Regions from separate parts of the Paenibacillus sp. FSL R7-0216 genome, predicted to be linked through region 3. Evidence: riboswitches for the same ligand, from Rfam matches in the RefSeq annotation. Region 3 holds a riboswitch; each other region holds the start of a gene.
The links. Region 3 has a riboswitch for cyclic di-AMP ahead of MKZ15_RS00580 (C40 family peptidase). Riboswitches for the same ligand answer to the same signal wherever they lie in the genome.
Positions count from the first base shown of each region.

Region 1: it holds a riboswitch for cyclic di-AMP, as region 3 does, so the genes downstream of both, MKZ15_RS12245 (3D domain-containing protein) here and MKZ15_RS00580 (C40 family peptidase) in region 3, are expected to answer to the same signal.
Region 2: it holds a riboswitch for cyclic di-AMP, as region 3 does, so the genes downstream of both, MKZ15_RS18425 (hypothetical protein) here and MKZ15_RS00580 (C40 family peptidase) in region 3, are expected to answer to the same signal.

Region 1 covers NZ_CP150222.1:2,712,538-2,723,072, forward strand. The annotation lists gene MKZ15_RS12235 (dihydroorotate dehydrogenase electron transfer subunit) at 1-415, opposite strand, end outside; gene MKZ15_RS12240 (polysaccharide deacetylase family protein) at 607-1,434, shown strand; gene MKZ15_RS12245 (3D domain-containing protein) at 1,485-2,186, opposite strand; cyclic di-AMP (ydaO/yuaA leader) riboswitch at 2,194-2,362, opposite strand; gene MKZ15_RS12250 (amino acid ABC transporter ATP-binding protein) at 2,560-3,282, opposite strand; gene MKZ15_RS12255 (amino acid ABC transporter permease) at 3,269-3,931, opposite strand; gene MKZ15_RS12260 (transporter substrate-binding domain-containing protein) at 4,028-4,879, opposite strand; gene MKZ15_RS12265 (alpha-glycosidase) at 5,157-6,905, shown strand; gene glgA (glycogen synthase GlgA) at 6,934-8,364, opposite strand; gene glgB (1,4-alpha-glucan branching protein GlgB) at 8,361-10,244, opposite strand; gene MKZ15_RS12280 (glucose-1-phosphate adenylyltransferase) at 10,475-10,535, shown strand, end outside.
Region 2 covers NZ_CP150222.1:4,028,471-4,039,005, forward strand. The annotation lists gene kdpB (potassium-transporting ATPase subunit KdpB) at 1-1,017, opposite strand, end outside; gene kdpA (potassium-transporting ATPase subunit KdpA) at 1,046-2,716, opposite strand; gene MKZ15_RS18420 (hypothetical protein) at 2,825-2,932, opposite strand; gene MKZ15_RS18425 (hypothetical protein) at 2,951-3,352, opposite strand; cyclic di-AMP (ydaO/yuaA leader) riboswitch at 3,470-3,645, opposite strand; cyclic di-AMP (ydaO/yuaA leader) riboswitch at 3,754-3,933, opposite strand; gene MKZ15_RS18430 (hypothetical protein) at 4,192-4,488, shown strand; gene MKZ15_RS18435 (nucleotidyltransferase domain-containing protein) at 4,447-5,232, opposite strand; gene MKZ15_RS18440 (cupin domain-containing protein) at 5,284-5,619, opposite strand; gene MKZ15_RS18445 (DUF4269 domain-containing protein) at 5,616-6,194, opposite strand; gene MKZ15_RS18450 (class I SAM-dependent methyltransferase) at 6,209-6,817, opposite strand; gene MKZ15_RS18455 (DinB family protein) at 6,830-7,534, opposite strand; gene MKZ15_RS18460 (glycoside hydrolase family 43 protein) at 7,612-8,541, opposite strand; gene MKZ15_RS18465 (extracellular solute-binding protein) at 8,693-10,315, opposite strand; gene MKZ15_RS18470 (carbohydrate ABC transporter permease) at 10,364-10,535, opposite strand, start outside.
Region 3 covers NZ_CP150222.1:117,967-128,501, forward strand. The annotation lists gene MKZ15_RS00525 (YitT family protein) at 1-242, shown strand, start outside; gene MKZ15_RS00530 (hypothetical protein) at 348-1,421, shown strand; gene tadA (tRNA adenosine(34) deaminase TadA) at 1,517-2,014, opposite strand; gene MKZ15_RS00540 (ATP-binding protein) at 2,370-4,268, shown strand; gene rluF (23S rRNA pseudouridine(2604) synthase RluF) at 4,310-5,014, shown strand; gene motB (flagellar motor protein MotB) at 5,073-5,879, opposite strand; gene motA (flagellar motor stator protein MotA) at 5,863-6,666, opposite strand; gene MKZ15_RS00560 (hypothetical protein) at 6,857-7,150, shown strand; gene MKZ15_RS00565 (4a-hydroxytetrahydrobiopterin dehydratase) at 7,322-7,615, shown strand; gene MKZ15_RS00570 (cytochrome c) at 7,709-8,068, opposite strand; gene MKZ15_RS00575 (GNAT family N-acetyltransferase) at 8,233-8,730, opposite strand; gene MKZ15_RS00580 (C40 family peptidase) at 8,991-9,482, opposite strand; cyclic di-AMP (ydaO/yuaA leader) riboswitch at 9,487-9,841, opposite strand; gene MKZ15_RS00585 (C40 family peptidase) at 10,082-10,535, opposite strand, start outside.

The DNA.
Region 1 (10,535 bases), 2.6 Mb from region 3:
GGGATGCAGCTTGAAACTCTTCGACCATATAGGACTCGCGGCTGTAGCCGAGGTATACGTCGGCCTCCGGCGCTTCACGCAGTGCGTAATAAAATGGGGCGATGCCGATTCCGCCGCCTACGAAAGCCGTCTTTCCCTCCAAGGGCGGAAATCCGTTGCCAAACGGACCGTCCAGTGTTAATGAATCCCCAGGCTTCAGTCCGGATAAACGTGCGGTTCCTTCCCCCGCAACCAGAACCAGGAACTCGATTTGGTCCTCTTTGAGATCAAAGATGCTAATCGGACGGGAGAGCAAAGGATATTGATCCCCGGCGCGCAGCATATAAAATTGCCCCATTTTCCCCGTGAACTTCCCTTGCACTGTGAGCTTGAACACCCCATGCGCGACTTCTTGGTTGGCCACTACAGTTGCCACGAATCTATCACATCCCTCTCATTTATGCTTCATCAAAGGATGCAATTTTTCGCCAAGAACGTCTGTGATTTATCTCACAACCGCATATTGGTTTCCATAACTGCTGTTTTTTTATCGTTTTCATTCATTTTCTGCAACAGTTAGGGAATACTACATCTTAGGTACAGTATGGGAATGAAGGAGGACTAACCTTGCTTATCCAGCTTAAGAGAGCACTATTCTTGTGCATGGCCGCTTCTCTATTTATTTACAGCGGCTCCGGGCTTCAGACTGTTCATGCCTCCTCAGTTGTTCATGAAACAAGGAGTCAGTCGGATAAAGGAGATCTGAAAGAGAACAAGGCGGCACCTGTGGACGCCAAACCAGTAGATCTAAGCGAGCTGCGACGCAAATATTCGGAGACCTTCAAATTCCGAGGTCCGGAAGTGAAACAGATCGCCCTGACCTTCGATGACGGTCCTGATCCACGATTTACGCCACAAATTCTCGATGTGCTTCATCGTAAAGGGATCAAGGCAACCTTCTTCGTGGTCGGAGTACGGGCTAAGAAATTTCCCAAGTTGATGCAACGGATCCATCAAGAGGGGCATCTCATCGGCAATCACTCCTTCAGTCATCCGAATTTCCGCAAGCGCTCCGTCAAACAATTTCAAACGGAAATCCTGCGTACGGAGAAAATTATCCAAAATTCCGTAGGCTACCGCCCCAAGCTCATCCGCCCGCCTTATGGGGAGATTAGGGAGGAACAGGTGCAGTGGGCAAAGAAAAACGGCTATACCCTCGTCAATTGGAATGTAGATTCGCAAGATTGGAAAGGCATCGACAAAAACAAGGTTAAATCAAACGTGATTGATACCGCGGGTCCTGGCTCAATTATCCTTCAGCATTCGGGCGGCGGTGTCGGATCCAATCTGAACGGTACGATTCAAGCTCTGCCGGAGATTATCGACACGTTGCAGGCGCAAGGTTATCATTTCGTCGATCTGGCCGAGCTTCTGCAAACAACCAAATATCGCTAACGCAAAAGAGCTCCCTCGTCTGAGGGAGCTCTCTTGCTTGTGATCGTGTCCTATTTCAGTACGTACAGGGTAACGTCTTGATAGCCGAATGCTTTCGCGGCAGTTGTGCTCCCCGGAATAAAGATATCAATGCGGTTCCCTTTAATCGCACCGCCCTGATCGCTGGCTGTAGCCACAAACGCTTGATCCGGCAAGCCATCATGGCTGTGTCCGGTTACCAGGACTTTCGTGCCCATCGGGATGACCTTCGGGTCAACGGCGATAGTGCCGAGCTTCAGCGGGTTGCCAAAGTAGTCTACCGCGCCCCATTTTCCATTTTCGCTTGCCGACGCGGTATATGCCGAGGCTTTCACATTAATAGTTTGCGAGTAAGTAAACGTTTTTCCCCAAGCCTCAACGACGTTGTCGTTAGACATCACCTTCAGCTTGGATGCGACAGCTGTCGTCGAAGTTGCGGCCGGCACAACCTCCTGTTTAGCCGGTGCGGCGGAAGCCAAAGCCAATGCGCGGGTTTCTCCCCCCGGAATGGTGATGTTCAAGCCACCGTATATATTCTGCGGATTAATGGTTGGATTTGCGGCGATCAGCTTGTTCAATTCCACGCCGTATTGTTTGGCAAGAAGATAAAAGGTGTCTCCCTCCACGGCTTTATGTACCGCGTCTGCATGGACGGAAGCCGTCTGCAGGGTAATCGTCAAACTTGCGGCGATCAACGCCGATGCTGCTATTTTAGACCAAATGCGACTTTTCAATGAATTGCCCTCCTTTTTACTGCGCCTGCGGAGTTAGTTGTCGGATTCGGAAAAAAGGAACGTTCCCGGCGCATCCATTGACGCGCTTCACCCCAAGAAACGAATTCGGTTCACCCTGGTTCGTTATCAGCTTTCGTCCCCCGCACCTTGAAGTAAGGTTTCGGCTTATTGAATATATCACAATTTTGTAACCAGAAGCTCAGGTAATTCTCACCAAATGGCTCAAAACCTTGATAGGACGGGTTACATTTTTGTGTCCAATCGTAAACGTAATGTTAAAAAAGATCATATGTTCGGCAGCAAAAAGGCAAAAAAAGGACCGCCCGAATCTATCTTTTCGGACGGTCTATTGCGTCTTATTTTGAACAACCTCTTAGAGAACCTTGCTCAGGAAATCTTTGGTCCGCTGATTCTGCGGCGATCCAAACACCTCTTGCGGCGTTCCCTGCTCGAGGATCACGCCTTGATCCATAAACAGGATACGGTCGCCAACCTCACGGGCAAACCCCATCTCGTGTGTAACGATAACCATCGTCATGCCCCGTTCCGCCAGGTTCTTCATGACATCGAGCACCTCCCCGACCATTTCCGGGTCCAACGCCGATGTCGGCTCGTCAAATAGCATGACATGCGGTTCCATGGCCAGCGCGCGAGCAATCGCAATCCGTTGCTTCTGGCCCCCGGACAACTGGGCCGGATATACGTCCCGCTTATCTTCCAAGCCCACGGTGTGAAGCAGATCCATCGCGATCGCTTCCGCCTTGCTCTTGTCGAGTTTTCTCACGCGAATCGGAGCTAGCGTAATGTTGTTGATCACGGTTTTGTGCGGAAACAGGTTAAAATGCTGGAACACCATCCCCATTTTCTCGCGGGTTTTATTAATGTCGTGTCTCTTGCCGGTGATCGACGCGCCTTCAAACGTAATCTCGCCTTCGGTCGGAACCTCGAGCAGATTCAGACAACGGAGGAAGGTACTTTTTCCCGATCCGCTGGGACCGATCACGACGACGACTTCCCCTTTGGAGATTTCTAGGTCGATTCCGCGCAAAATATGCAGTTGACCGAATTTTTTATGCAAGCCTTTAACGGTGATCACTGGTCTTCAACTTCCTTTCGAACACGCTCAAAATACGGGACAGCGTGAATGTCAGAATAAAGTACATGATGGCGATGATCAGATAAGGCGTCATCCCGTCGTACGTGATCGTGACGACCGATTGCGCTTGATAAATGAGCTCGGCCGTACCGATAATCGAAACGATCGACGATTCTTTAATGATGGTGATAAATTCATTGCCGATCGCGGGAAGCACCGATTTGATCGCTTGCGGAATAATGATATGGCGCATGGCCATCCCTTTCGTCATCCCCAGGGAACGTGCCGCTTCCCCTTGTCCGCGGTCGACGCCTTGGATGCCGGCTCGGAAAATCTCCGCCAGATAGGCGGAACTGTTAATCGACAACGTAATCGCCCCGGATTGTATCGGCGTGAAGTTCACGTCAAACACAAACGCAAATCCGTAGTGAATAATCAAGAGCTGAACCATCATCGGCGTGCCGCGCAGAAATTCGACCCAGGCATGACCGAGAAACCGCACGATTCCCCAAGGCGACATCCGTATCAACGCGATGAGTAAACCAAGAATAAAGCCGCAAAATACGCTTATTGCTGCCAAGAGCAGCGTATACTGGACACCTGCCAAGAAGTAACTGCGGTATTCCATAAACATCGATATTAAGTCCATAACGCCTTTCTTCCTCCTCCTTTACCTCAAACCCTTACGCAAAAAAACAGAAAATAGCGAAATGGCTTCGCTATTTTCTGCAGATGGATACCGTGATTATTTCTCGGCCAGCGCGCTCGCTTCGGCAACGAATTGATCGATGCTGCCAGCGCTAATCAAGCGATCGAGCGTTGTATTCACTTGATCCAACAGCTCCTGGTTGCCTTTCTTGATGCCGATCACGTAACCATCATCTTCAGTCACCGGTTTGGCATCCGTGATCACCAGGCCTTTCACGTTCTTCACGAACGATTCAGCAACCGGTCCTTCCAGAATGGCTGCATCAACACGGTTTGTGTTTAGCTGCATAATGATATCGTTGATTTTACCCAGCGAAGTCAATTGAGCGTTCGGGATTTCTTTAGCCATATCTTCTTGAATGGAACCTTGCTGAACGCCGATTTTAGCGCCTTCCAGCGATTCCATCGTGTTGAATTTATCTTTGTCCGCTTCACGGGTCACAACAGCCTGCTCGGCTTTGTAGTAAATTTTCGACATATCGATTTGTTCGGCACGTTCTGGAGTCGGGCTCAACCCCGAGATGACGAGATCAACGCGTCCACTCGACAGCTCATTCAGCAGGGTGTCGAATTTCAAGTCTTTGATCTCAAGCTCAGCGCCCATATCCTTAGCGATTTCTTTGGCGATCTCGACGTCAAAACCAACGATTTCGTCTTCGCCTTTGTCATTCTTAATGTGGAACTCGTACGGCGGGAAGTCAGCGCTCATGCCGACGACCAGCTTCTTAGCCGGTTCGGTTTGTTCTCCGCCCGCTTGGGTTTCGTTTTGGTTCGCGGCTTGACCGGCGTTGTTCGCCGTGTTCCCGCTGTTATTTTTTTCCTGACCGCAAGCGGCCAGCACCAAAGTTACCATCATGACTGCTATGAATAACATGCCCCATTTTTTCATGGATCTCTCTCCTGTTCTGCTTCGATATTTTCGTTCTAAGATGATTACTGGGCTAATTATAAATCAGAATGCATATATATGCAAAACAATTTTCATAGCATTCATCATATTTTCACAGTTCCGACTTAAGTCGTCCCTAGAGATTCCCATTTATCATACTTTGGTCAATTTCTTGAATATTTATGTTTCGCTTCGGGTTCATGCTCCGCATCCCGTTTGGGAATAATGAACTCTATAACGATCGATCACGAGTATTCACGAGAGGAGGCGCCAAACCGTGCTGCTTGAAGCGCTCTACCACGTTCCCCGAGATAAATGGGCTTATGCTTACGACCCCATGACGATCCACCTCCGCATCCGGACCAAACGGGATGATGTTGAACAGGTTTACGCGATGACCGGGGACAAATACGACTGGGCGGGAACTTACCAGGAACTGCCGATGGAAAAAGCGGCTCATGACCGCATGTTCGACTATTGGGAGGTTGCTGTGCGTCCCAAATATAAACGCCTTTCCTATGCCTTTAAGCTCACCGCCGGGACGGAAACGGTATACCTGCTGGACGCAGGAATTCAATCGGAGGCCCCCCATCCGCCCGGCGAATGCTTCGAGTTCCCGTATATCCACGAAATTGAAGTGGTCAGGGTACCGGAATGGGCGAAGCAGGCCGTTTTTTATCAGATCATGCCGGAGCGGTTCGCCAATGGAGATCCGTCCAATGATCCGAAACCGGTTGAGGCTTGGGGAGGCAAGCCAACCCGTGATAATTACTTTGGCGGAGACTTGCAAGGGATCATCGACCATTTGGACGATTTAACGGATTTAGGCGTCACGGCGCTTTACCTGACCCCTCTGTTTACGGCGCCCTCCAATCATAAATACGATATTGTGGATTACAAGCAGATTGATCCTCACTTCGGCGACAATGCTTTGCTGAAAACCCTGGTGGAGCGTTGTCACGAAAGAGGAATTCGGGTTGTGCTGGACGCGGTATTTAATCATTGCGGCGAGCATTTCCCTCCGTTTCAAGATGTGCTCAAAAACGGCGAAGCTTCGCCCTATTCCGGCTGGTTTCACGTAAACCGCTTCCCGGTAAAAGTAGAAAACGGGGTACCTACTTATGATACGTTTGGTTTTTTTCCCAATATGCCAAAATTTAATACGGCCAACCCTGATTTGAAAAATTATTTGCTAGGCGTCGCCGAATATTGGATTAAGGAAATCAAATTAGATGGTTGGCGGCTGGATGTAGCGAATGAAATCGATCATCCGTTTTGGCGCGAATTTCGGCAAATCGTGAAACAAGCGAATCCGGAGGCTTATCTGATCGGAGAAGTGTGGAGCGATTCGTTGAATTGGCTGCTGGGAGATCAATTCGATTCCGTGATGAATTACCCGTTTGCCGATAAAGTGCTAGAATTTTTTACTGGAGGGGTCGACGGAGCCGCCTTCTCCGATGAGATGGGTTCGCTGATCATGCGATATCCGCATCAAACGAATGAAGTCGTCTTTAATATGCTGGGGAGCCACGACACTCCGCGCCTGCTAACCCGTGTCGGTGGCGACAAGCGAAAGCTCAAGCTATGCGTCGTGTTTCTCTTTACCTATATTGGGACGCCTTGTGTGTTTTACGGCGATGAAATTGGACTCACCGGCGATGGAGATCCGGACTGCCGTAAATGTATGGAATGGGACCGCAGCAAGCAGGATCGTGAGCTCTATGATTTCTACAAGCTGATGATCGAGCTGCGCAAGCGGCATACCGCTCTCCGTCACGGCCGTTTTCGGTTTTTGCATGCCGATCCGGGGGATCCCAGTATCATTTACGAACGTATGGACGAGCACATGCATTTTACGGTTTGGATGAACAATACACCGAAGGCGGTTACCTTAACGCATCCCATGCAGACGAGCGATTGGCGGGATGCCCTGACCGAAGAAGCGGTGGCGCCGGTGAATGGGATCATGAACATCTCACTCGAAGCCTACGGTTTTCGAATCCTGTACCGACACATTCAAAATTAACAAAAGGAAAAGCGGACGCAAACGTCCGCTATTTCTTTAGGCTTTCGTAAATTTGGATATATTGCTGAGCCGAGGCATCCCATCCGTAATCGCCGGCAAAGGCATTCGCTATAATCTGGCTCCAATGCTCGGGCTTATGATAAAAGGACAACGCCCTGCGCAGCGTATGCAGCATGTCATGTGCGTTGTAATTGCGGAATGAGAAGCCGTTGCCTTCTCCACTAAACTCGTTATAGGACTGCACCGTATCGTTCAAACCCCCGGTTTCCCGCACGACGGGGATCGTTCCGTATCGGAGCGCCAGCAATTGACTGATCCCGCAAGGCTCGAACCGCGAAGGCATAAGGAACAAATCGCTGCCGGCGTAGATGCGTCGGGACAACGCGTCGCTAAATTTAATTTGGACCGCCAGCTTTCCCGGGTGACGGGTTGCCGCTTCCCGGAACCAGTCTTCATAAGCGCGATCCCCTGTGCCCAGCAGCACGAATTGAACCTCATTTTCGCTTAGCCATTCATCCAGCACCCGAGTGACTAAATCCAGTCCTTTGGGTTCGACCAGACGCGTGACCATCGAAACAAGCGGCGTTTCCGGTGCTTCCGGCAACCCGAGTTCCCGCTGGAGTATCGGTTTATTGGCTCTCTTCTGCTCCAGACTGCGGCCGTAGCGAGCAAATAGCTCCAGATCCGTCTCCGGGTCGTAGGCCCGAGCATCGATCCCGTTCACGATTCCCGATAACCGTCCGCCCAGCGAGCGAAGCAAGCCGTCCAACCCGTAGCCGTAATGCTCGGTCTTGATCTCCTCCGCATATGTCGGACTCACCGTTGTCACATGGTCGGCATAGACGAGACCGGCTTTCATGAAGCTGACGTTGCCGTAGTACTCCACCCCGTCTGGCGTGAAATAATCCCAAGGGAGCCCTAGCAAATCCCCCAGCACCCCTTCCGGAAAAATCCCCTGGTACAGCAAATTATGTACCGTATAGACAGTTCGAATGTTCCGGTATTCCGGCCGATTGTGGTAATGCTCCCTCAGAAGCAGCGGAATCATCGCCGTATGCCAGTCATGGCAATGGATCACATCTGGAACGAACCCGATCAGCGGAAGCAGCTCGAGCACGGCCCGATCCAAGAACGCAAACCGTTCGCCATCATCCCAATGCCCATAAACCCCTTCCCTGCCATAATAATCCTCATTATCGATCATGTACACGGGGATCCCTTCCCAGATCAGTCGAGAAACGCCGCCATACTTGTTCCGCCAACCGACCGGAACTTCACCGGTACCTAGATGCTCCAAACGTTCACGATATACTTGCGGCAGCTCGCGGTATCTTGGCATAACAATCCTCACGTCATGACCAGCCTCAATCAACGCCTTCGGCAAAGCGCCGATCACGTCGGCCAAACCTCCGGTTTTGATGAATGGTGCGACTTCTGCCGCGGCAAATAAGATCTTCATCCTTTCGCCCTCCTTCTTGGCACTTGGCGCTTCCATACCGTCAGGCTCAGCGGAGGAAGCGTAACGATTATGCTTTGGGATTGCCCGTTCCAAGGCGTTCCTTCACTGAGCGCTGGCTCTGGCTGCAGGTCGCCTGATCCGCCGAAAATAGCATCATCGCTATTGAAAGCAAGTTCGTATCGTCCTGGCAGCGGAACGCCAACACGGTAACCGGTTCTTTCCACGGGCTGATAATTCAGCATCACAAGCAGCCAATCTTGCGGTTCTATTCCTTTTCGCACATAAGCTATTACGCTTTGCTTGTCGTCGTCCGGGATGATCCACTGATACCCCTCGGGCTCATGATCCAGCTCCCAAAGCGCCAGTTCCTGCCGATAGAAACGGTTTAACGCCTGGCAATAGCTTTGAACGTTCCGGTGAGCCTCATATTCAAGCAGAAACCAATCCAGTTCACCCTGATCCCGCCATTCGATAAATTGACCAAATTCACCGCCCATAAATATCAGTTTTTTCCCCGGAGTGGTCAGCTGATACCCAAGCAACAGGCGAAGTCCGGCAAATTTTTGTTCATAAGTGCCTGGCATTTTATCCAGCAGCGATTTTTTGCCATGCACGACCTCGTCATGGGATAACGGCAGCGTGAAGTTCTCCGAATAGGTATACCAGATTGGAAACGTAAGCAGATGATGGCGATTAGGCCTCTCTTCAAATGGGGTTTCGAAATAATCCAGCGTGTCGTTCATCCAGCCCATATTCCATTTGTAATTAAATCCGAGACCGCCGTGGTGCGCGGGTGCCGTAACCATCGGCCAAGCGCTGGACTCTTCGGCCATCATCAAGGCATGCGGGAAATAGCGAAATACCGCGGTATTTAATTGCCGCAGGAAATCGATCGCCTCCAGATTCTCGCTGCCGCCGTGTTCATTACGCGCTGCCGCCCAGGAAGGTTTCTCGAAATCGAGCCGGATCATACTGGTGACGGCATCCACTCTGAGCCCGTCAAAATGAAACATTTCAAGCCAATATATCGCACTCGAGATTAAAAAAGAACGAACTTCCGGTTTACTAAAGTCAAAACTGAGCGTTCCCCATCCAGGTTTCTCCGCCTTTGCCGGGTCCGTATATTCATACAGCGGCGTTCCATCAAAAAGACGCAAGCCATGATCGTCCTTCGTAAAATGACCCGGCACCCAATCGAGCAGCACGCCGATCCCGGACTGATGACAACGATCCACGAAATGCATCAAATCCTGCGGCTCGCCGTATCGACTGGTCGGTGCAAAATACCCGGTAGCCTGATATCCCCAGGATAGATCATACGGGTGCTCGCAAAGCGGCATGATTTCGATATGAGTGTATCCCATATTTTTCACATAAGGAATTAACAAATCGGCCATTTCTCGATAGGAGTAATACGTTCCGTCGGACCGTTGTTTCCAAGTGCCAAAATGCAACTCATAAATGTTTAGGGGTTGTCCGTAAGGTTCGCTCCGGTTTTGAATCCAATTACCGTCACCCCATTCGTAATGATCGAGCGAGGTGACTATTGAGGCCGTATTCGGCCTCACTTCGGCGTAGAAGGCATAGGGGTCCGCTTTGTAACAGGTCTCCCCATTCGGTCCGGTAATTGCGAACTTGTAAAAACTTCCAACCTGAACATTCGGAAAAAAACGAGTCCAAATTCCCGAATCGGGTATCTTATATAGTACATCACGCGTCCCCTTCCAACCGTTCCAGTCGGCGACAACGGCGACTTGGCATGCATTCGGGGCCCAAACGGTAAAGCGGACACCGCGTCTCTCCCCTTCGACTGCGGGATGAGCGCCAAACGTGCGGTAGCTTTGATAAAGCGTCCCTTCGCAGAACAAATAAATATCCATCGGGGATACAGCAGAAGCCCATGAAGATTCGGACCCGGAATCGAACAAATATGTCACCGCCTTTACATGATATGAAAAGAATTCAAGAAACATTAGAAATTCAAAAAAAATTTCAGTATTTACAATAAAATGATGTAATATTTTCGTTCGTTTTCCATAATTTATTCCAACTACATTATATCCTTTAATGTATGTGCTACACAGTCAAAAACATACGGGAGGGAAATGAAATGAGGAAAAAGGACTGTATTGCCATGCTTCTTGCAGGCGGGGAAGGACGGCGCTTGTCTC
Region 2 (10,535 bases), 1.3 Mb from region 3:
ATCCTTGACGGAACTGATCGCCGCCCAGGCGGAGACATCCGCCAGGCCTGCCCCGCCAACCGGCACAAATTCGCTGGCCATCCGGTTCCCGTACGTGATCGTCCCGGTTTTATCCAATATAATCGTATTGATGTCCCCGGCCGCTTCGACGGCTTTCCCGGACATCGCCAGGACGTTGAATTGCGTTACGCGATCCATTCCCGCAATCCCGATGGCCGACAGCAAGCCGCCGATGGTCGTTGGTATCAAGCAAACCAGCAAGGCGATCAATATGGGGACTTCGATCCGGATACCCAGGTAATTCCCAAAGAACGGCAGCGTGACCACCACGATCAAGAAGATCAAGGTCAAGCTAATCAAAACGGTATTCAATGCGATTTCGTTCGGCGTCTTTTGGCGTTTCGCCCCTTCGACCAACGAGATCATCCGGTCGAGGAAGGACTCGCCGGGGTCACTGGAGATCCTCACCTTGATTTGGTCGCTGATCACCTTCGTGCCGCCGGTTACGGAACTGAAGTCTCCGCCGGCCTCCTTGATCACCGGCGCCGATTCGCCGGTGATGGCCGACTCGTCGACAGAAGCCAGTCCCTCCACCACTTCGCCGTCCCCCGGAATCATTTCGCTTTGGGAAACGATGACGAGGTCTCCTTTGCGCAGCTCGGTCGAAGGAACTTGCTTCACTTGCTGGCCCACGAGTTTATTGGCCGTGATTTCTTTCTTCGTTTGTTTAAGCGAATCCGCTTGTGCCTTGCCGCGCCCCTCCGCGAGAGCCTCCGCGAAATTCGCGAACAGCACGGTCACGAGCAAAATCAGCGATACCGTCAAATTGAACCCGCGCGACACCCCGCCACCGAAGGCATCGGGCACAAATATCAATATCAACGTGATGAGAAATCCGAGTTCGACCACGAACATGATCGGGTTACGGACCATCAGCCTTGGATCCAGCTTCATAAACGATTCCTTGACCGCATGACTGACGATCGTGCGAGATAACATCGTTTTCTTGTTACGCATGTCCGTTCCACTCCTTCTTTCTTTCAACCTATGGCAGTAAAGTCAGATGCTCGGCGATCGGCCCCAATACGAGAGCCGGGAAGTAAGTCAACGCGCCGACGAGGATCACAATGATGAGAAAGACGCCGCCGAACAGAGCCGTATCCGTACGGAACGTGCCGCTCGTGACGGGTACCGATTTCTTGGCGGCCAAGGAGCCCGCCACCGCCAGCAAGACGACGATCGAGAAATAGCGGCCCAAGAACATCACGACGCCCGTGGCGATGTTCCAGAACGGCGTATTATCGCCAAGCCCTTCGAAACCCGAGCCGTTGTTGTTCGCGGACGAAGTAAATTCATACATCGCTTGCGTTAAGCCGTGGAAACCGGAATTGGATATCGTATCCGGGTAAGCCAACAAAGCCAGAGCGGTGGGTGCCAGTATCAGGAACGGGGTAACCAGCAAATTAACGGCGATCAGCTTCATCTCTTTGCCTTCGAGCTTCTTGCCGAGAAATTCCGGCGTGCGCCCAACCATCAGACCGGACAAGAACACCGCAATCATCGCATACATCAACACGTTCATGATTCCGACGCCCGCTCCGCCGAAGACCGTATTCAGCATCATGTTCGCCAGCGGAACCAGCCCGCCGATCGGCGTCAGCGTATCGTGCATCGTATTGACCGCTCCCGTCTCCGTCGCGGTTGTGACCGTCGCGAACAAGGCCGACTGGGCTAGGCCAAAACGAACCTCCTTGCCCTCCATGCTGCCTTGGCCATGCGCGATGCCAAGGGCGTTGAATGCCGGATTGCCGGCGCTTTCGGCCGAAAGCAATACGCCAAGCATGACGATGAACATCATCAGCATCGATACGAACAACACCCGGCCTTGTTTGGCATTCCCGACCATTTTCCCATAAGCGAAAGGAAGGGAAGTCCCGATCAGCATCATCAATAGGATTTGCAGCATATTGCTGAATCCCCCCGGATTTTCAAACGGATGGGCCGAGTTCACGCCCACGAATCCGCCGCCGTTGTTGCCGAACTGCTTAATCGACAAGAACGAGGCAATCGGCCCCCGGGCGATAGGTTGCTCTGTCCCCTGAAGGGTGTGGGCGATCGCCGTTGATGCCATAGTTTGCGGTACGCCCAACGCTACGAATATTAAAGCCGAAATGAACGATACCGGCAGCAGAACCCGGGTGATCGCACGAACCAGATCCACGAAGAAACTGCCGATCGGTTTGCCGGCCAAGCCGCGAATAAATGCCATCGCCGCGGCGACGCCGGTCGCCGTCGAAGTGAACATCATGAATACGATCCCGATCATCTGCGAAAGGTAAGACAGTCCGCTTTCCCCGCTGTAATGCTGCAGATCCGTATTGGTCATGAAGGCAATCACCGTATTGAAGGCGAGCGTCGGCTCCATGTTTGAAACCCCGCTCGGATTCAGCGGCAGGAACCCTTGCAGCCGAAAAATCAGATAGACGATCAGCATCATCGCCAAATTGCTCAGCACCGCGGATAAAGCATACTTCTTCCAGGTCTGATTCTCCTGACGGATGCCGCTGGCACGGAATATTACTCCTTCAACAGGTCCGAACCACCGGTCCAGACCGTTCTTTTCATAGTCAAACGCTTTGGCCAAGTATAGACCGGCCGGTCTGGCGACGATTACCGCGAGGCCCAAAGTAACGAGTATGGCAATCCAACTGTAGATAGTCACGTCTTATCCCTCCGAAAGGCAAATGTTAAAACTTCTCCGGGTTCAGCAGCGCATACCCCAAATAAACAAAAACCGCCACGATTAAGATGCCAAGTCCCCACATCATCGCTGATCTCCACCCTCCGAAATCGCTTTGGAAGCCCAAGTTGCCAGACCTGCCATCATGCAAACCATAACGATAATTAAGCCGATCATGAAAATGTCCATCATCGTCGATCGGATCCTCCTTTACTCATTGTGCAGAATAAACGATACGTCTTTTCCCTTCGTATAAATCACATAGTTAGCGCCAAGCTTTTTATAAACCGCGCCAGGATGCATCTTTTGCGTAATGACATAAATCGGCTTCGACGTCCATGGACGGCAGAATTGCAAATATCGGCAGGTTAGTGTCAGAGATTCTTCGAAGATATACACCGTCCCGATGGGGATATCAGGTACGACCTTGTTTTTGCGTTTAGTAGTATCCACTAGAATGACGTGCTCTATCCCACGGTCTATCGCCTCCTGGCGGCTTCTATCATTGTTGACCATCAGTGCAAACGGGATTTCGCGGTACTTCATCGTTCTGATGAAATCTACCGCCAATGGATTCGTAAGCGTCACCAGCGCGTATTCAAAAGTGCCCACTTCTTGTATTCCTCCTGATTCAGAAATTAGGCATCAAAAAAGAAGCCTGGGAAGAGGGAATCTTCGCGGGCTTCCAGCATGAATGTATTCTATGCTTTAGGAATCGCGCTATAAGGTTTCCTCTCTCGTCTGCACTTACGAGGTTAGCTGACGGGCTCGGGCGCGAGAGACGCCCTACCTCGCGATACGCAACTATCGCCAGGATTCGCCCCATAGGCGGTAAGCGCGACCTGCGCTCCGCCCGAATGGGTCCCCCGTTCCTTCGCATCGGAAGGATTCAGTGTGATGCAAATAGATTGTTAATTTTCTTCTTAATTGTTAATGTAACACTTTCTTCCCTTTCATGAATAGGCATAAGAAAACCACAGAGGATATCCCTGTGGCTCGCCATGACAAGTCCATCATCCTCTCTCCCTTCGCTGACGAGGTTAGCTGTCGGATTCGGGCGGTGAGAGTCGCCCTACTCCTGCGGCAAGCGCCTGCCGCAGGAGATTCACCCCGGACCGTTCCGCCGACTCTCACATCGGCAGCGATCATTGGTTCCCCCGTTTTCCTGATCGGAAATTAAGCGATACTGATTGTTTTATTGGAATCATTTCATGAGTCGAATATTACGCTTGCGCTTGTTCTTTGTAAAGCTGGACCAAACGCAAATTTGAGATGAAAAACCTTATAATTTCGTCGTTTTTAGCGTTTTCAAAGGATAAAAAACGCCTTTCTCTACGATTACCTCTATCGCAGACCCTTACTTGAAATCCGGCTAGGACTTGTCCTCCGCCCCAGTCTCTGCTACGATTTTGCGCAGATAAACTAAGCTTGAACAACGAGGAGGAGATTACATGAAACAAACGAACACACCCGGACTGATGCCGCTGCCGCTAAACCTGAACTTGCCGAATGGGAACCAGATGCCGGTCCATGCGGCGCTGTTATGGGGTACCGATCATCTCGTCCTCGTTGACACCGGGGTTCCCGGACAATTGGACGTGATCCGCGAAGGGTTGCTACCATGGCGGCGTATGTACCGGGTCGATCAAGGAACGGCTGAAGGAAATCGCTGCGGGGAATTAAGCATAGCGGTCCTGGCCAGCCGGTTAAATATCGCCTATCGGCGTAAATCCGCCCAGCCAATTTAATTCGCTGTCTTCCATGAATCGCGAGGGCCAGCTTCGTCCATCCTCGCCCCAATCGGCAAACGCGCGGACCGACTGGTAAAACGCTTCGATATGCTCGGCCGTTGGTTCTTCCAGCATTCGTTCGATCAAATGCAGGAAGCCTTCGGGCCGATCCGGAGCTTGTTCCAGAACATTAAGAAACCACTTATGGTACGGATACAGCATTTCATTATGCGCTAAGATCAGTCTTCCGCCGAACAAAACCAAGTTATTGACGGCATGTCGCAATAGATAGAGGTTGTCATGCTTGAAGGCTTCGGCGGAATACCATTTCCACGCTTCGAACTGGGCCAAGAAACGGGAGATATTCTCCTGCTTACGTTCTACCGGATAGCGAACGATATCTGCCAGCAGTTCCTCCATTCCCGCGATGTTTGAAAAAGCGAGGATCGCCCCTTCAAATGCAAAACGGGCCGGCTCGCTCCCTTTCTCGGCCACCTGCTTCATGAATCCGCAAGAGATATATTTTCCGTCCACGTAACCGGACTCATAGTCCGTCGATTCATTTTCCCAATACGTCGTCTCTCCGGTGCTTACCCGCCGGGCATAATCCTCCTCGGATACCACAATCATCACGTCTACATCCGAGGACGGTTTCGCGAATCCGTGGGCAATCGAACCGGAAACCAGTAAGGCCAGAATATCCTCCCGGGTGGCGAGCTTGGCCTTTAGTTTCTCGATCGACTTGGCATGATGTGCGTACATTCCTTATTCCCTTCCTTCTCTTGAAACCGACTTATTGCCGGTCCCTCTCATTTAAGCTAATACTCGGTCGCCCCGCGTATTTGGGCGTGAAATAACGAGAAATTCCACCGCTTCGTCCGATCGGTTCATGGCCTGATGCGGGGTGTTCGGCGGAATTTCGATTCCCTCATGGGAATGAAGCTCATGCTCGGTCCCAGCAATTTCGATATGCAGGCAGCCGGACAAGACAAAGAAAAATTGCTCCGCCGTTTGATGGAAATGCCGGACTTCCTGGCTATCCGGGGGCATTTTCTCATGAATAATGCTGCAGTCCTCCCGATCCACCAGCCGCCAGCCATCGCAATTCCCACCCCAAATATAGTGTTCCGCATTCTCTTTGCTGATCATTTCGTTCCGTTCCTTTCTTCCATAAAATGATGTAGTCTCGCGTCCTCCCAATCATACATAGCCAGCAGCGCTTCATATGGGTCACCCTCCAGCCGAAAAAACCTGCCGAAGGCCGGCTCCGTCTTTAGCCCCGCTGCCTTTAGCTTACGGATGGCATCCCATGCCTCCGGCCCTCCCATCTCTAGCAATCGGTGTTCAACAATCATATGTTGATATGCGTTTTGCTCGGTTACCGGCTTCGGCTGACCAAACACCTCAAACGCGAAACCGCGATGCGTAAAGTTCGCAACCGTTCGCAGGAGGCCGCCGACGGTTTTGCTGGAGCAGGCGTAGTTCGAGCATACCCCAAAATGAAGCTCCAGTTCCTGCTCAAACCGTTTGGCGTCGTAAACCTCACAGATGATGTCCAAGTCGCTTTCGGGCAAATCGATATCCAGCGGAATGGTTCCGGCCAAGACGGGATGATAGCAAGCCAGCTTGCCCACGATCTGAAGTTCTTCCATCGCCTCGTAAGCCTGTCGCTGACGCTCATTTCCCTGACACAAATAGGTAAGGTCGAAGAAATCGAGGATCATGTCTAGCCTCCAATCTAGGCAGTTCCGGGCTTCGCCCGAATCAATTGGACCATATCCATCCAATAGCTCTCCGCCGCGATGACGTTTAGCCCGGCCTGTTCGGCCAATTGCCGGATATCCCGCGTATGATGACAGCCATAAGCCCGGTATAACAGAGGATCCAGCGTCTTCTGCAGCGCGGCGACCAGCAGGCGGGAACTAATGCCATGTTCCAACAGCAAAATTTCACCTTCCGGCTTGCACCAACGACGAAGCTTCCCCATCAGCTCCAGCGGTCGTTCATAGCTGCAGAACGAAAGCGTGGAAACCACCGTATCAAACGAATGATCGGCAAAGTCCGCATTTTCCATATCCGTACACACGAATTCTGCGTTCACATGCAAATGCTTGGCCCTGCGCTGGGCTTTCTCCAGCATGGCCGGGCTGAAATCGACAGCCGTGACCTGCACGCCCAACGGATAGTAGGGGAAGTTCGCGCCCGCCCCAACCGCCAGTTCCAGAACATGCCCCCGAGCATGGCTCAGTAGCTGCTGACGCCAGCGGCTTTGGGCCGGATTTTCCGTACGGCGATCGTATTGATTGGCCTGCTTATCAAAAATACGAACCAACTTCTGCTTGTCCACCCAATCCCCCCCTTAACTTTGCTTTTGGAGCCGTTGCTTGATGCGAATCGCCTTGTTCAAATGCAGAAAGTTATGCCGAGTTGCGGGCATCAGAATTAATCCGGCCAACGTTTTCTTGCTCCAATACTCTAATAGCCATTCGGCTTCCGGCTTCACCGCGCTTTGGGCACGGAGCTTTTCGATGCCCGCCGTTGGCACCTTGCGCTTCATCTCCGCGGGCTCCATCCTGCGGACGATCTCCCGGGTGCGCCTGCCTACCTCGATCCGATAGTCCAGCAAGGCATCCATGTCGATCCCGGCACTCAGCTCAGCCGCTTCCTCCTCTGTCATGCCGTTCCCCGTATGGGTGCAAGAAATTCTCAGCTTGGGAAGCCAATCTCCCTCCTCAAAAATCTGCTCACGCCCTCCAATCAACACGTTCATCGTCATGTCCTCAATACGGGCGATATGCCACAAATGCCAAAGAATCGAGTTTTTCGTGTCAGGTGCCTTAACGGGGTACTGGCGAAGGGTCTCCTCCCTTATCCCATCCAACAATTCGTCCTCCAGCGTGTTCATCGTGCCCATCAGACCCGCGTCCGCCATCTTCGAGACATACAACCAGGCATGCTGGTTAAGAAACAATGCCACCGCTTGCTCGTGCCCCTTCGGATTTTGCAAAAGTGTGGTTAACCGCTGATGATTGGCATTCCACTGCTTTCTTTCAGCCAACAACATCCTTATTCTCCTTTCAAATAAGCGTCTTGCGTCCCTCTAGCTGTCGCTGCCCGCCTCAAGGAAAGACAGAATCCATCCTATCTCGGCAGCGGTCTGGGCGAAACTCCTTCATGGGTCATTTGCACCGGCTGGATTCGTCCGTCCTCTTCAAATAACATCCGGTCCATGCAAACCACGCGATGATTCGCATCCGTTTCGCTTAGCGGACGGCGATGATAAACGATGTACCACTCGTCGCTGCCCGGAATTTGCAGGAATCCATGGTGACCGGCACCGGTGGCGATCTCCGGATCCTGCTGCAGAATCTTCCCAACCCTCTGGAACGGTCCAACCGGCGAATCCGACATGGCATAGGCCACGGAATAGTCCGGCCCGGTCCATCCTCCCTCGGACCACATGAAATAGTAGATATCGCGGCGCTTGAACATGCACGGTCCTTCAATATAATGCTCCGGGGTGATCTCCTTAAAGGTGGCTCCATCTGCAAAAGTGTCCAGATGAACCATGTCCTCGGACAATTTCACCACATTGCAATGTCCCCAACCCCCGTAGTAGAGATAGGCACACCCGTCATCATCGAGAAACACATGGGGATCGATAGGCTGTGCGCCAAAATGAAACCGATCGATCAACGGCTTGCCAAGGGCGTCTCGAAACGGCCCTTCCGGCCGGTCGGCAACGGCCACGCCGATCCCACCAAGCTCATCGTCGTTCTGGATATCGTTCGCGGCAAAGTAATAATAGAATCTCCCATTTCGCTCCACCGGCGACGGAGCCCATAACGCTAACCTCGCCCAAGGGATGTCTTCCATTCTCAGGATGCGCTCCGCCTTCGTCCACTCCGTCAAATCCGTAGAATAGAACGCATCAAAAAACGTTTGCTTCTCGTACGGTGCCGAATACGTCGGGTAAATCCAATATCGATCCTGAAAAATCCTCGCTTCCGGGTCCGCATACCAGCCCGAAAATAAGGGATTACCGGATCTGTTGTTCCGCTCTTCGCTCATGGGGTGCCTCCTTCTTCTCATTGCATCAACGTATATGAACGCTTTATTCTCCGCCGCTGGCTTCCATACCTGCATGAGCCTTGTTTTTTTGGCTTAACAAAAACCGCCCTGCAATTGGATTTGCAGAGCGGTTCTGTGGAAATTAAACCGTTTATTTCACACTCATGTAGCGGTCGTAAGCATCGGTGCGGATTTTCATCAGCTTCTCCAGCCCCATGTCGTTCAGCTTCTTCACGTAAGCGTCCCAGCCTTCATCGATGCCGCCTTTGGTTACCCACTGAGCACGCATCGTCGCCACGTAGGTGTCGATGTCCGTTGTCAGGGTCGGGAGTTCTTGGAACTCCTCGGCGGTGTACATGACATTCGGGAACGGCGTCGTCACGTATTCGCTGCCCATTTTGTCGATTTCCAGTTTCAGGCCGTCGCCGGCTTTCGGGTTAAGCACGATGTTCTTCTCAAAAGCAGGGCTAACGTATTTGGGTCCGAAATCCCGCAGCGACTGCTCCCAGTACCACGCGTCCGCGCTGGTGCCAGCCGGCGGATCCATCAGGGTATACGTGCCATCATCGTTCTTCTGGATAACCGTGCCGATCGCGCCCCAGAAGTTCTGGATGCTCGCTTCATTGGTATAGAACTGGTCAGCCCAGCGGGCGGCCACTTCCGGATACTTACAGGACGTCGTAATCAGCATCTCATTGCGGTTAAAGCTCATCCCGTTGGGATTCCCCGGATTGTAGCGATTGCCGTCCGGTCCTGCGATCGGCGGGATGGCGGCATACTGGTCGCTCCATTTGCCGAATACCGCATCCGGCGTCCATTGGTTCGTAAACCCGACGATCGGAGCGTCCGCATTTTGCTGTTTCGCCGACGTCATCGTTCCGTCCTGGGTGAACAGCTCTTTGTCGATTAGACCTTCGGCATACAGCTTGTTCGCAAATTTCAAGCCTTCCTTATATTCCTCGCTGGTCGGATAGTAGATGGGCTTCCCGTCTTTCACCAGCATGTTATTGGCATTGATGTCGGTAATGCCAAACGGATTCAGGAAATCTGGCGCCAGTCCGGTTTCGGTATATGGAATTTCATCCGCTTTCCCGTTGCCGTTTGGATCCTGCTCCTTAAACGCTTTCAACACATTGTGTAAATCGTCGATCGTGTCCGGGACCTGAAGCCCCAATTGATCCAGCCAGGTTTTGTTGATGACCGGCTGGTTTTTCGTCTTTGGACGCGACGGCAGCCTTGTCGGTAAGGAATAGATTTTGCCGTCCGGGAACGTGCTGATCTTCTTCAGCTCCGGCGTCTCGGCCATGGCAGCTTTGAGGTTCGGCATGTATTGATCGATATAATCGTCCAGCGGACGGAAGTAACTCAAGTTATTAACGATATCGGAATCGGAAAAGGTCTGGTCGCCCAGGATGATATCGGGCAGCGTGCCGCTGGCCAGCATGATCGATTTCTGCTCGCCCCAGTCGTTGGACGATACGACCTGCCATTCGATTTTGACATTGGTGTTCTTCTCCAGATCCTTCAACCATTGATTTTGCGTAAACGTATCGCCCATGTTCCCCCAGCGCATCGTCAGGACCTTCAACGTCACCGGTTCGTTAACGATCGGCAATCCTTCCTTGTTGAAGCTGCTCGTATCGCTTGGCGCCGGGTTGCCGGAGCCCTCGGAGGCTTTCCCGCCGCCGCAGCCTGCCAATCCAAAGACGAGCGCTCCCGCAAGAATCAGCGCCGTCCATTTCTTCATTGCGAACTTACCTGCCTGTTTGTTCATAGACAAGATCCCCCATTCCATGATTTTACCATGCTTTTTCAGATGGAATTAACTTTTGACCGCGCCGATCATCACCCCCTGATTGAAGTATTTTTGCAGGAAGGGATACACACACATGATCGGTACGGTTGCGACGATAATGACGGAATACCGCATCAGATTCGCAAGCCGAAGGGCGATTTGCGCCGCTTCACCGGTGCCCATGCCGGACTGCATCTGG
Region 3 (10,535 bases):
GCGACCAGATCGATGAAATCGGTGATGCGATCTTAAGCCGTTTGGGACGCGGCGTTACGTATTTGTCGGGAGAAGGCGGTTTTTCCGGCGACCCGAAGAAAGTGATTTTCTGCGTCATTACCCGCTTGGAAGAAGCCAAGCTGAAGGAAATCGTGAATCATTACGATGAAAATGCATTTTTGGCAGTCGGAAATATCCATGATGTTAAGGGCGGACGTTTCAAGAAGAAAGCAATTCATTAGTTCAGCGGAACGTATTCCGAAATCCTTGCAAATGGTTTATGATATGTTATGTTTAGAAAAATTTTGCTTTTACTGAGGATGAATGGGTAGGAGAGAGGAGAAGGTATGTTTAAAAAGTTATTGACGTCCTGCTTGCTGGTCATGCTGTCTGTCGTGCTGGTCTTGGCCGGCTGCAGCAGCAAGAAGGAACCGAAGGAAGCCTTGAGCAGCGCAGCTGTGAAGGCGCTTGAGATGAACTCGTACGTGTTGGAGAATCAAATTAAGATCTTGGATTTTTCCGTTGAAATGGAAGAGGCAGAGTCCCCGGAAGTGGGCGCCGTATTATCCATGCTGAAGAACGCTGAGATCAACATCAAGCAAATTTTCCAGAAGGACCCGATGCAAGCCGAAGCAACACTGGAAGTCAAATTGACAGGGGATATGACGACGACAATTACGATTCCGCTCGTCGTGACGCCGGAGAAATTGTACGTTAAGGTACCAAGCATTCCGTTCCTGCCAATGCCGGAGTCGGTGACTGGGAAATTCCTGGTTCTCGACATGAAAGAGCTGGCGGAGCAGAGCGGCGAGGAGTTTAATCCGGACCTGTTCAATCCGGAGAAGAGCCAAAAGCTCAGCACGGAATTAATGGGAGCTTTATTTGCTGAGTATGAATCCGGAGCTTACTTCACCAACATCGATCCAAAAGAGGCTTCGTTGCCGGAAGGTTTCAAAGCGAAGCAGGTGGTCCAATTCGCCATTACGAATGACAATGTAAAAGAAGCGGTGACGATTCTGGTGAATCAAGCGTTGCCGAAGATGCTGGATATATTGTCCAAAGAAGAATACCGTTCGATGTTGCAGCTGACGCCAGAAGAACTTGAGCAGGCGAAGAAAGAACTGCAAGAAGGTAACCAGGACGAACTGGGCAAAGCGTTGGACGAGATGAAGAATCATCTACAAATCAACAAATTCACGGTGGATACCGCGATCGACGAGAACAACTACCCGGCGTATTACAACGTTCAGGCAGATGTCGCCGTAAACGATCCGGAAACGAAGGAGAACATCAAGGTTGCTGTCCAAATGACCAGCCGCTTTACTCAAATTAATGAGAAACCGGCCTTTGAAATCGGCATTCCGACAGACACGCTGACTTTGGAGCAGCTACAAGAAGAAATGGGCCAGTTTGGCTATTAAGCTTAAGCGTACGATTCAAACATTGTGCATAAACGATAAGAACCTTCAGTTCCATGATCTCATGGGGCTGGAGGTTCTTGTCGTTACAGTAGATTTTATTTCTTCCGAAGCCGACGGAAAAACTCGGTTAACAACGAGGCGCAATCTTCCTGCAGGACGCCGGCTGTGATATCGGTGCGGTGGTTAAATCGCGTTTCCTGCAGCAGGTTCATCAAAGTTCCGGCGCAACCTGCCTTCGGATCCGGAGCACCGTATATCACATGAGGAACGCGGCATTGGACGATCGCGCCTGCACACATCGGGCAAGGCTCCAGCGTGACGTAGAGGCGGCAGTGAAGCAGTCGCCAGGCCCCGAGATGCTCGCTGGCCTCGCGGATCGCAATCATCTCGGCATGGGCGGTACCATCGTGGGAGCTCTCACGGAGATTGTAGCCACGTCCAACGATGTCGTCACCTCGGACGATGACCGCACCAATCGGCACTTCGCCGATGGCTTCCGCCTTGCGTGCTTCACGTATAGCCTCTGCCATCCAATGCTCGTGAGGATAAGTTGAGGGTGGCGGTTCAGGGACTAAAGGAAATGAGGATGGCATGTGAACAAATCAACTCCTTATCAGCGTATCCACAAGTCTTGTCCAACGAACAAGCATTCGTTGTTAACATGTTGTGGGTAACATTGTGCATAACCGCTGGATTATCCCCATTATTATACACATATTATCCCAATGAGCTGTGAGTATGTTAATATCCTGTGGATAACTATCGTATGACGGACCCTTTTCTTTGAGTCTTATGGACCAGACGAGTAGGCATTTCTACATATTGTAGGGAAACGAACTGGGAATTTCAACGTCTTTGCAAAACTTGTCGTAAAAGGTATGATGGATTTAGAATTTTTTACAATCCCATATATATCCATAAAAATAGCTCTAGGGGTGGGATAAACGCTTGACTATAAAAACAAAGCTTGCTTTGATTATATCTTGTTTTGCGCTAATTATCCTGTCTCTGAATATCGTGCTAAGTTATTTTACGGTACGGGATAATTTGCGCCTGGACAGCGAAGCGAACATGATGCTGACGGCCAATCAAATAGCCATTTCTGTCGAACAAAGTCGGTCGGTATATAACTATGTCAAGCTCACGTTAGGCGGCAAAATGAGCAGCGATATGACGGATGCGATTCTGACCATGACAAGCCCGGAACGGGTTTCCCAAAAATCGTTAGGTACGAATCCTAGTCTGATGGAGATAACGGGGATTGACCCGAATCGCTTGGATGAGAGGCAATTGTTGTTTGGAACGTACCGATATAAGAATGATCAGGTATTGAAGCGTTCCGTTGCGGAGGCGATCTCCCAAAATCGCAGTTTGTTGGTGGATACCCGCATCAACGGCAAGCGCGTCCTGGAGAGTTATGTCCCTATTACGAATGGAGGCGAGAAACCCTACGTTATTCGGATCGTCTCCAGTTATACCCCGATCGCCGAAGCGATTGCTAAACAGATGATCAGCCAACTGATCGTTTCCCTTTCCTTGCTCGTATTGATGATCATGGGGAGCTACGGGATGGCCGGAGGTTTGATCCGTCCGATCCGTCATATTTTGGACCAAGTGAATGTATTAGCTTCGGGTAAGCTTGAGACCCGGCTGAAAGTCGGCAGTTTTGATGAACTCGGACTGCTGGCTCATAAAATTAACATCATGGCTGATAATCTGGGCCGATATACCGCTGAGATGAAGCGGAAGAACGAAGAGAATCGGTCGATGAAGGAGTATCTGGAGTCGATTATCAGCCAGACCGCAGATGCCATCCATATTACAGATATCAAGGGTCAGGTCCTGCAGGTGAATGCCGCTTTCGAAAGGTTATACGGCTGGCGGAGTGATGAAATTGTCGGGAACGTTCTGGAATTTCTCCCGGATTCCGAGATGGACGGAAGGTTGATCTGGCGTCCGGAAACCGACGTAATCGCTACCGCCGAATCGGTAATCGCCGAAACCGTCCGATTGCGGAAGGACGGCAGCCCTGTGGAAGTAAGCATTAGCGTGTCCCCTATCTTTGACCAAGCGGGAAAAATCACCGCACTGATCAGCATTTCCCGGGACATGACGGAACACAATAAAATGGAAGACCTGCTCCGGCGCTCAGAGAAATTGACGACCGTCGGACAGCTTGCTGCCGGGGTGGCGCATGAAATTCGCAACCCGCTGACGACGTTGCGCGGATTTCTTCAAATGCAGCAACGAGCCCGAGTAGTTAATATCATGCATACCGATGTGATGCTCGCGGAGCTGGATCGGATTAATCTCATCGTCGGTGAGTTTCTCATTTTAGCCAAGCCGCAGGCGGTGCAATTCCAGACCAGGGACGTTCGTTTTACGATGGGCGACGTCGTGTCCTTATTGGATAGCGAAGCTCATTTACATAATATCGTATTCGAGGTTCATTTCTCCCCCAGCCCAATTCTGGTACACTGTGAAGAGAACCAATTGAAGCAGGTATTCATCAACCTGTTGAAGAATGCGATGGAGGCCATGCCTAAAGGTGGAAGGATCCTTCTGCAGGTAGAGGAGGACGACCAAGGGCAGGCCGTGCTGCGGGTGATCGATGAAGGCGAGGGGATCGCCAAAGATCGGCTCCAGAAGCTTGGGGAGCCGTTCTATACGAACAAGGAGAAAGGGACCGGACTTGGCTTGATGATCAGCCAGCGAATCATTGAGGGACATCGTGGGACGCTGAAGATCGACAGCGAGCTCGGACGAGGAACGGCTGTAACTATCACCCTCCCGCGCGTGCAGGAGGAGGAAGATCATAACGAAGGGGCAGCAGATATCGCTAAATGAGGTGGGCTGCTAGGCCAAGCGGAGGGACCGAAAGCATCATCATGAGGATCAATAAATTTATTAGTGAAACGGGATTTTGTTCTCGGAGAGAAGCGGACAAGCTGGTCGAGTCGGGCCAGGTGACCATAAACGGCGTCAAAGCGGTTCTGGGCAGCCAGGCGGAGCCAGGGGACGACGTTAGGGTAAATGGGCGTCCTATCGAGACCAAGCGCTCCACACACGTGTATATCGCTTTAAACAAGCCGGTGGGTATCACCAGTACGACGGAAGCCCATGTGAAAGGCAATATCGTCGATTTTGTCGGGCATTCGGAGCGGATTTTTCCGATCGGACGATTGGATAAAGACTCGGAAGGACTGATCTTGCTAACCAGCGACGGTGATATCGTCAACAAGATATTACGTGCGGAGGGCAAGCATGAGAAGGAATACATCGTCACGGTGGATCGGCCGATTACACCCAGCTTTGTGAAGGCGATGAGTGAAGGGGTTAAAATTCTCGGCGAAATGACGCTTCCGTGCAAAGTGACGCGGATCTCGGACCGCGTATTCCGAATGATTCTGACCGAGGGCAAAAACCGTCAGATCCGCCGCATGTGCAGCGCCCTAGGTTATGATGTCCGGAAGCTTCAGCGCATCCGGATCATGAACATTCACCTGGGCCAGCAGAAGATCGGTACATGGCGCGATTTAACCGAGCAAGAGAAGCGAGAATTGGGCTTATCTCTGAACTACGAGCTTACTTAACGTACGATAACAAAGAAGGACAGGCTTGCCTCGGAGGAGGAGCCTGTCCTTTTGCGTCTTACTCGTGAGCAGCCGTTACGCCCAGCTGCTCGCTGCTGTCCGCATATTTACGGATGATCGAGACCTCGACCCGGCGGTTCTGTGCCCGCCCGACCGCGGTATCGTTGCCGGCAACGGGGTGGTATTCGCCGTAACCGATCGCACTAAATTTTTTCGGATCCAAATTCGTGTTAATCAGCAAAATCTTCATGAAATTCAAAGCCCGAACCGAGCTCAGATCCCAGTTGGACGGAAATTCATAGGTTGAGATCGGAACGTTGTCCGTATGTCCGGATACGATGATCTCATAGTCGGGGAATTTCTGCAGCATGGTTGAGATCGCTTTGGCCAACTGACGGGCTTCCGGCTTGACCACGGCTTCCCCGGAAGCGAAAAGCGCTTTGTCGCTGATCGTGATCATCAGTTGGGATTGATTCAGCTTGGTCTCCAGGTCGTCGGTCAAACCGTTTTCTTTGATATAGGTATCAAGCTGTTTTTTCAAAGCCTCTAGGTTTTGCTGTTCCTGCCGCTTCAGTTCGTTCTTCTTGGTCATCAAGCCGTCCGAGGAGGGCTTCGGTAATTCACTGTCGCTGTTGGATGTCTTGGTGTTGCTGGACATGGCGTTTTGATCCAGAACTCCTGATCCGCCGGTCAGCACGCTTTGAAACGCTTCGCTCATCTCCTGGAATTTCTGGGCATCGACGGTACTCATTCCGAACAAGACAATGAACAAGGCGAGCAGGAGCGTCATCAAGTCGGAGTAAGGAAGCAGCCAGCTTTCGTCGTTATGTTCTTCGTGATCCTGATGCTTATTCTTTTTGCTCACCCTCACCCGCCCCCTTTTCTAGAATTTCCGCTCGTTCGGCAGGGGTTAAGAACACGGCAAGCTTCTGTTGAATCGCGATCGTGGATACGCCGGATTGAATCGACAGCAGGCCTTCCACCATCATCAATCGAACTTCCATTTCCTTCTTGGACAGACGTTTTAATTTATTGGAAATCGGATGCCATAATACGTAACCGGTGAAGATACCAAATACGGTGGCAATAAAAGCGCCCGAAATCGCATGCGACAGCTTCTCGATGTCACTCATATCGGACAGGGCGGCAATCAGGCCCACCACGGCGCCGAGTACCCCTAGCGTTGGCGCGTACATCCCTGCTTGAGAAAACATCAATGCACCGGCTTTATGACGCTCTTCCGTAGCAGCGATATCCTCTGTCAGCACGTCTTGCACGAACTCTTGGTCGTTACCGTCGATGATCATCCGCATGCCGCCACGCAAAAAGTCATCATTGATCTCTTCGACCTTCGCTTCCAGAGCCAGCAGGCCCTCACGGCGGGTAATCGTCGCCCATTCCATGAACAGGGTGATCAATTCCGCTTTGCTAATCATTTTCGGCTTGGCGACCGTCAATTTGAGCAATGTCGGGAATTTCTTCATTTCCGACATTGGGAAGGCCATGAAGAGCGTGGCCGCCGTCCCGACAAATATAATGACAAAGGCTGCTGGGTTAGAAACCAGACTTTCGATCGGCGCGCCTTTCAGAAACATCCCTAAAATAAGGGCGACAAATCCGAGAATCAAACCAATAATTGTTGAAATTTCCATTGTACACCTCGTCCTTGAGAGAAATTGAACCCTTTCCTGGCCTCCCCGCATCCTTGCGGAAAGAGGCGTTCCTGCACAGTCTGAAACGATTAACTATTTTATCGACAGATTTCCCTTTTTTTTTAAGTGGTTTTTTCCGGTATAATAAGAATACGGCCGGAATGGAGAGGCCGAAAGGGAGGATATCGCAGTGGGCGTAAAACACGGCAGAGATTATGAATTTATTTTGGCTGATTTGACGAACGCGGTTGGCCGGATTCAAGATAGTTATCTTTTCTTCGAAATGGAGCCTTCGGAGTGGGAAGTATTATCCGACGCAGATCGGAACGAGGTGCTCGAAGCACTGGCCGAAGATTTGTTCTTTGGGCTCGGTACGGAGCCCATGATTGAGGTAGGGAGTGCGATCGTGATCTATGATCCTGAGGGCCACCGCATTAATTTTCTTATCGGAGATGCAGAACTGACTTCAGTTTCCTTGATTTGAACCTTTAGTTCCATCGCTGCTAGGTCCATCAGTGGCCGGTACGCATGAAGGTATGGGTTGGAGAATACAATAAATGGAGACGGGGCTAGGACAAATCAACTTCAGATCCTGGTGCGTGACGGGGATGCTTACATATACAGGAGTTCTTGAAGAGAACGGGGAGGAAGAATAATGCCGTTTACACCGCAAGAAGTAGAAGCGCATTTGGAAAAATTGGATGGCTGGGAGCTTGAAGAAGGACGATGGATTTTCCGCAAATACACGTTCACCAACTTTATGAAGGGAATCGCGTTTGTCGATGAGGTCGCGGCGATCTCGGAGGCGTTTAACCACCATCCCTTTATCACGATTGACTATAAAACGGTAACGCTCCGTCTGACCTCGTGGGAGGACGGTGGCATTACGGCCGTTGACATCAAAGAGGCGCAGCAATACAACGAGGCCTTCGAGAAGATGCGCTCGTGAGATTGATTGACTAGGCATAAGAACGGATAGGTATGGGGAAAAAACGCCCGCCGGGAACATAAGTTTCCCGGCGGGCGTGCTTTTTGAATGCCTTTATTTTTTCTCCGCAAGCCACATGGCGACGTTGGCGATTTCCTCTTCTTTCAAGCGATCCTTGAACGAAGGCATCATGCCGCCCTTTCCTTTGGTGATAATCGAGTAGAGTTGGTCCGCGGACAATTGCGAGCCGATCTTCTGCAGATTCGGGCCTGCTCCGCCTTGCAGCGTATCGCCATGACAGGAAATGCAATTCGCTTTGACGGTGGCTTCAGCTTGTTCCGCATTCATTGTGATTTCAGGCAATTGCGGTTTGGCTTCTTGCTCGGCCTGTTCCCGGCTTGGCAAGGTAAACATCAATACCAGGGCTAAAGCGCCTGCGATGACGAACAAACCGCTCATGATCCACTTTTGCATTCCAATCGCCCCTCCTATGTATGCTACCTATCCATTATAACGGAACACGCGGTCCGATCATAGTCTTTGTGTCAAAATTAGGAACAAAAATAATTACATTCGCCGGAAATATGTGCCTTATCTCATTGCGTTGCTCAAAGTGAGGTGTATAAAGGGGCTTGCCCTTATTCAGGCAGCCCCTTGTGTACCATGCAGTAAAACGGTTTGGACACCCCGCCAGGCGTCATCTTCTCGTAAAGGTCGGTAATGACGAATCCGGCCTTTTGATAGGCTCGAATCGCTCGGGTGTTCCAGGTGAGCACCTCAAGGTCGATTTGATTGTCCGGTTTGCGGTGCCGGGCTTCCTCTACGATGGTTCTTACGAAGAGTTTGCCTAGTCCATGACCGCAAAGATCAGGCTTCATGCCGATGCCGAGCCGGGTCACCCCCTCCATCGGGAAGTATTGGGCAAAGCCCGCCAGCTCGCCGGCTTCATTCAACACGGAGACATACTGCTCGGCACGGATTGCCGGATTCCCAAACTCTACATCGAGCGCTTTCATTTGATCCCAGGGCAGCCAGCTGTAAATATCGTAAGGAGAATCGTAACGCCAAGTGCAAATTTCCGCGCCATGCGGTTCTTCCATTGGCACGATTCGAAACGTAGACTTCGCTTGATCCATATTGCCCCTCCTTTGGTAGAGGTAAATCCGTCGTAGTTTCTCTATTACCCTCACAATAGCCGGATTTACGCAGCTTGTAAAGGCTTTTGCCGATAGGAGGGAATTCATGGATTTTCAGCGGATTTCCAACTTTCCGGTAACCTTTTTGCCGGACGTCTCGTTATATAGATAAGGCCACGAACATAAAAAGACCGCAAGCTGTTCCGAGTCGGAAACGCGGCTTGCGGCGAGAGACAATGAACTTGACGAATCCCGGGTGATCAGGATTCCGTAGCGTAAACAGAATAACCGTATTTACTGAGAACACGCTTCGCGCCAACGTAGCGGTTCTGGTAGTAGCTGTTGCTTAACTTGTCGATGCGGATGCCTTTGGATGAGGACGCGTGGGCGAATTCCCCTTCGCCAACGTAAACACCGACATGCGATACCTTGCCGGTCCCCGTGGTTTTGAAGAAAACGAGGTCACCTGCTTGGAGTTCTTTCTTCGATACCGGCGTCCCTTGCTTATATTGGGCGGCCGACACGCGTGCGAGCTTGATGCCCATTTGGCTGAACACATACCGGGTAAAACCGGAGCAATCGAATCCCGTTGTCGTGGTGCCCCCAAATTTATAAGGCGTCCCGTATACGGAATCTACGATACTGGCTAGCGGCGTTGTTTCCGTGGCTTCCGCGTCGGCAAAGGCGCTCCCTGCCCCCAAGGTGAACAGAAGGGCCAAACTCGTTACCGCTGCTGTCAAAGTCTTTCTCAAGATGTCATACTCCTTCCAAGGCCTACGAGGTTAGCTTATGGATTCGGTTGAAGGTTCCCTATGATCTCACTATAGAGGTAGGTTAAATAGTTATCTTCAGATCACGAAGCAGCTCAAGATGAGGATTCGGCATCGAATCTTGAATTCAGCCGGGCCTTCCGCTGCTCACGTAGCTTTCAGCTACGCTGCGCTGCTCAGCCCCTAGCTTCATCCAACCTTCTCGGTGCTCCAAACCTGACTATTTAACCTTGATTGGAAAGGCAGTTCAAAAAGGCTTCTTTCCATCACGAAGCAGATCAATTCACCCTTTGGTGGGTCCCCCGTTTCCCGGGTGCCTGGGAATTCGGCATTTCATTGTAGGTTGCACCCAAGATGCTGCACAAGAACAGTTACAAGAATCATTACAAAGTTGTTACTATTTACGTTTTTCATTTTACCAAAGGCGTCCAGAGTTGACAAGTTTGTAGGGAAAAAGGCTTCTTTTGGCCTGTTTTGACGAAGGATTTCGTGGGTAATGGTTCCTAAGGAGCGGAGCGAGGAGAAAGAAAAAACCCGCAGAGACGTTGTTATCAACATCCCCACGGGCTTCGTGGTTTTACTTATTGAACATCATCGTGCTCAGCAACTTCACCGGTCACATCTTCATACTTGTCGTTGCTCATGATCCGTTTGGCTCCAACGTAACGCTCGACGTAATACTTATCGCTTAATTTGCTGATGACTACGCCCTTGGAGGAGGAAGCATGAGCAAATTTGCCGTCGCCGACGTAGATGCCGACATGAGAAATGCCTTTACCGGAAGTATTGAAGAAGACCAGATCGCCGGCGATCAATTCGCTTTTCTCAACGGCGGTTCCCATTTTGTATTGGGATCCGGATTGGTGAGGCAGCTTGATGCCGATTTTAGAGAAGACGTACATGGTAAATCCGGAACAGTCGAAACCGGCTGTGGTGGTTCCGCCGGAAACGTAGTCGCTTCCAAGCGCGCCGTCGATTACGGTGTCCAGTTTGGAATCGGCGAAAACGCTACCAGTTCCAATGGTGAAAAGCAAT